2 regions of the Streptomyces sp. NPDC056480 genome follow, and region 2 is predicted to be linked to the other one. Evidence: riboswitches for the same ligand, from Rfam matches in the RefSeq annotation. Region 2 holds a riboswitch; the other holds the start of a gene.
The links. A riboswitch is a leader RNA that binds a small molecule or an ion and turns the genes downstream of it on or off. The one in region 2 is predicted to bind glycine.

Region 1 (2,386 bases), on a different contig from region 2:
GCGATGCCCTGGAGGCCCTCGGGACCGTGGTAGACGGCGTACATTCCGGCCATGACGGCGAGCAGCACCTGAGCGGTACAGATGTTGCTGGTGGCCTTCTCGCGGCGGATGTGCTGCTCGCGGGTCTGCAGGGCCAGGCGGTACGCGCGGTTCCCGTCGGCGTCCACGGAGACACCCACGAGACGGCCGGGCAGGGAGCGGGCGCGCTTGTCCTGGACGGCCATGTAGCCGGCGTGGGGACCGCCGAAGCCCATCGGAACGCCGAAGCGCTGCGTCGTGCCGACGGCGATGTCCGCCCCGAGCTCACCCGGCGAGGTGAGCAGGGTGAGCGCGAGCAGGTCGGCGGCGACGGTGACGATCGCACCGAGCTCGTGGGCGGCGTCGACCAGCGGCTTGATGTCCCGCACGGCACCGGAGGCGCCCGGGTACTGGATGAGCACACCGAAGACACCGCGCTCGGCGGCCTCGGCGGGGATCCCCTCGCTCAGATCGGCGACGACGACCTCGACACCGGTCGGCTCGGCGCGGGTCTCGATGACGGCGATCGTCTGGGGCAGGGCGTCGGCGTCGATGAGGAAGACACCGTTCTTGACCTTGCCGACGCGCCGGGAGAGCGCCATGGCCTCGGCGGCGGCGGTGCCCTCGTCGAGCAGCGAGGCGCCGGAGGTGGGCAGCCCGGTCAGGTCGGCGACGACGGTCTGGAAGTTCAGCAGGGCCTCGAGGCGCCCCTGCGAGATCTCCGGCTGGTACGGCGTGTACGCCGTGTACCAGGCGGGGTTCTCCATCACGTTCCGGAGGATCACCGGCGGCGTGAAGGTCCCGTAGTAGCCGAGACCGATCATGGGCGCGAGGACCTGGTTGCGGTCGGCGAGCGTGCGCAGCTCGGCGAGCACCTCGGCCTCCGTGCGCGCGGCCGGCAGGCCCAGCGCCTCGGTGTTCTTGATGACGTCCGGCACCGCGGCGGCCGTGAGCTCGTCGAGGGAGCCGTAACCGACCTGGGCGAGCATCTTGGCGCGCGCCTCGGCGTCGGGCCCGATGTGCCGCTGCTCGAACGGGATGCCCTGTTCGAGTTCGGAGAGCGGAATGCGGTTGGCGGTCATGTACGGAGGCCTCCTGGTCGTCACGACCTGCGAGGGGCACCACGGCGCGGGTACCCGGACGGCCTCCCCCTCTGTCATCTCAACCTGAGAGTTTCACCGGCACGCCTCACGGCACGCCGGCTTTCACCGTCGGTGAGAGCGCATGCCGTCGGACACCGCTCTGCTTTCCAGAGTGACCTCGTCCGCGCGGTACAGGGGCCTGAGAGATTCCGGGGAGGATTTGCTCCTTCGGCGCCCACCGGAAGGTTTCTCCGGGGGACTCTCCCGCACAGGGTCGACAGCCACAGCCAGCCTACCAGCGAGGTTGCGGCTTCCATCGCTCAAGTGGCCGACATCCCAGTTGTGCACTTTCGTAGGGGTGTAGAGCAGTTGCGACCAGTTGGAGGGACCGTGCAGACCGATATCGATCCGCGCAGCCTGATCGGCCGCAAGGCGTACGACCGGAACGGACACAAGATCGGCACCGTGGACGAGGTGTACCTGGACGACGCGACCGGCATCCCGGAATGGGCAGCGGTCCGCACGGGCCTGTTCAGCCGGGACGCCTTCGTCCCCCTGGAGCCGAGCGAACTCATCGACAACGGCCTCCACATCCCGTACGAGCGCGCCCTGATCAAGGACGCCCCCGACTTCGGCGTGGGCCGCCACCTCTCCCCGGAACAGGAGCTCCAGCTCTACCGCCACTACAGCCTGACCCTCCCCCCGCCCCCCACAGACACCCCGGACACGGACTTCGGCCACCTGGCAGGCCAGTAGCCCGAGGGCGGACCCGAACGGGCCCGCAGAGGCCGACACCGACCGTGGACAGCCAGAACGCGCCGGACACGGCGGCCGGCCACCGGTCCACAACCGACAGCCCCCGCCCAACGCCACCCGGGCCGGTCGGGGGCCACGGCCCATGGACGGCCAGAAGGCCGCGTCCGCCGAGACGGACGGCCACCGGTCGACGCAGCCCGGCCGATCAAGTGCCACCAGCCCACGCGGGTCGAGGCCGCAGGGCGCAAAACCAGTCCGGGGCCCCACCGCCACCCCGAACTCGGCCGCAGCCGCCAACGGCGCTGCCACCCCCCAGGAAGACCCGCACCTCTGCCCGCCCACCAGCACGGGTGGTGCGGGTGGGAACCCAAGCCCGGCCGCCAGGCCGGGTAACCCCCACCACACCGGCAGCCGCCAACGCCGCCCAACCCCCCACGGGGACTCCCGCACCTCTGCCCGCTCAGCAGCACGGGTGGTGCGGGTGGGATCACAAGCCCGGCCGCCAGGCCGGGCACACCCACCCACCCGGC
Region 2 (2,386 bases):
AGGGGTAGGGGCGCACCGGGACAGCGGCGTACGTCACAGCGGCCCGCGCCGGGCCGCCCGGCGTGCGAGGCGGCTGCCCGCGCCGGGCCCGCCCGGCGGGGGCCGCTGCGGCGGCCTGCCGGGCGCACGTCGCGGCGTCCTGCCTCGTCTCCGCCCGGCGCGCCTCGTGGGCGCCCGCCCCGGACCGCCCCGGACGGCCTCGGACCGCCCGGACGGCCTCGGACCGCCTCAGACCGCCTCGCGGAAGCCGATCTTCCGCAGGGTGTCCGCCGCGTCCCGGTCGAGCAGGGTCGCGGAGGCGCAGCCGTGCGGCAGCCGGCCGGACTCCGCCGCCGCGACGAGCCGGGAGACGGCCCGCCGGTGCCGGGCGAAGGCGTACGAGGAGACGCCACGGCCGCGGGCCCGCTGGCCCGCACGGGCGGTGTCCGGGTCGACGTCGAGCAGGACCAGGTGGAGCGACCGGCCGCGGCGGCGGGCCTCCCGGGCGAGCCAGCCCCGCACCCAGGACTGGGTGCCGCAGTCGTGGACGATCACTCCGGCGCCGGATCGCAGGGAGCGCCGCAGCCCGGCGTAGTGCGCGATCCGGACCAGCGGGCGGTAGACGGCGTACGGCAGGAGGCGGGGCATCCGGGCCTCCCAGCGCTCCCGGGTGTCCTGGGAGTCGATGCCGGCGCCTTCGGCGGCGCGCCGCATCAGGGTGGACTTGCCGCTGCCGGGCAGCCCGGAGACGACCACCAGGTCGCCGGCGGCGAAGGTGAGCGCGCGGGGGCCCCGGCCGCCGCGCGCGCGCAGGTCGCGCAGGAGCCGCCCGCGGCCGCGGGTCCTGGCACGGGCTCGCTGGGACGGTATGCCGGTACTCGGCGCGTAAGCGCCGGTGTGCTGGAACCTCATCGCTTCTCCCCCTGCCGGGCCTGGGAAGACCCTTGCCCACAAAGTGTAAAGAAGCGGTAATGGGACACAAGCGATGTGCCCCGCCGACCTCGCGTGCAATGATGTGCGCGCCAGGCGCGCACAGTCGCCACACAATCGCATACCGGCCGCTCGAATCCGCGCGGGAGAGTTCCGGACGCCAGGTGTGTCCGGACGCCGAAGGAGCAAGACCCTCCCTTGAATCTCTCAGGCCCCGTACCGCGTGGATGAGGCAGATCTGAAAAGCGGGACACCTGCCGTGTCCCCACCCAAGGTGCAAACCGATCTCTCGGCGACGAGATGCTCTCGGTGAACCTCTCAGGTTCCATGACAGATGGGGAGGACGTCCTCGCCCGTCATGTGTTTTCGTCACCGATCACGCCCTTGGGACCCGGGAGCCACCCCATGAGCACTGCCCCCCGTCTGACCGCCCTCGATGCCCTGCATCGTTCGCTGGGCGCGACCATGACCGACTTCGCCGGCTGGGACATGCCGCTCCGGTACGGCAGCGAGCGGGACGAGCACATCGCCGTCCGCACCAAGGCGGGTCTCTTCGACCTCTCCCACATGGGCGAGATCACCGTCACCGGCCCGCAGGCGGTCGAGCTCCTCGACCACGCCCTCGTCGGCAACATCTCCACGGTGGGCGTCGGCCGCGCCCGCTACACGATGATCTGCCAGGAGGACGGCGGCATCCTCGACGACCTGATCGTCTACCGCCTCGGCGAGACGGAGTACATGGTCGTTGCCAACGCCTCGAACGCGCAGATCGTCCTGGACGCGCTGACCGGGCGCGCGGACGGCTTCGACGCCGTGGTGCGGGACGACCGTGACGCGTACGCCCTGATCGCGGTCCAGGGCCCGGAGTCCCCCGGCATCCTGAAGTCGCTCACCGACGCCGACCTGGACGGTCTGAAGTACTACGCCGGCCTCCCCGGCACGGTCGCCGGTGTGCCCGCGCTGATCGCCCGTACCGGCTACACCGGCGAGGACGGCTTCGAGCTGTTCCTGAAGCCCGAGCACGCCGAGGGCGTCTGGAAGGCGCTGACCGAGGCCGGCGCGCCGGTGGGTCTGATCCCCTGCGGCCTGTCCTGCCGCGACACGCTCCGCCTGGAGGCGGGCATGCCGCTGTACGGCCACGAGCTGACCACCGCGCTGACCCCCTTCGACGCGGGCCTGGGCCGGGTCGTGAAGTTCGAGAAGACGACCAACGACGGCCGCTTCGTCGGCCGTGAGGCGCTGGAGAAGGCCGCCGAGCGCGCCGAGACCGCCCCGCCGCGCAAGCTCGTCGGTCTGGTCGCCGAGGGCCGCCGGGTCCCGCGCGTCGGCTTCTCCGTCGTCAAGGACGGCGTGGTGATCGGCGAGGTCACCTCCGGAGCCCCGTCCCCGACCCTCGGAAAGCCGATCGCGATGGCGTACGTGGACGCGGCGCACGCCGAGCCCGGCACCCAGGGTGTAGGTGTGGACATCCGCGGTA

Region 1: it holds a riboswitch for glycine, as region 2 does, so the genes downstream of both, gcvP (aminomethyl-transferring glycine dehydrogenase) here and gcvT (glycine cleavage system aminomethyltransferase GcvT) in region 2, are expected to answer to the same signal.

What each region holds. Positions count from the first base shown of each region.
Region 1 covers NZ_JBHTSA010000017.1:10,848-13,233, reverse strand. Annotated here, with positions in the region: gene gcvP (aminomethyl-transferring glycine dehydrogenase) at 1-1,100, opposite strand, end outside; glycine riboswitch at 1,278-1,377, opposite strand; gene ACFQ79_RS10490 (PRC-barrel domain-containing protein) at 1,491-1,856, shown strand.
Region 2 covers NZ_JBHTSA010000021.1:5,057-7,442, forward strand. Annotated here, with positions in the region: gene ACFQ79_RS12205 (AAA family ATPase) at 229-891, opposite strand; glycine riboswitch at 1,043-1,141, shown strand; gene gcvT (glycine cleavage system aminomethyltransferase GcvT) at 1,315-2,386, shown strand, end outside.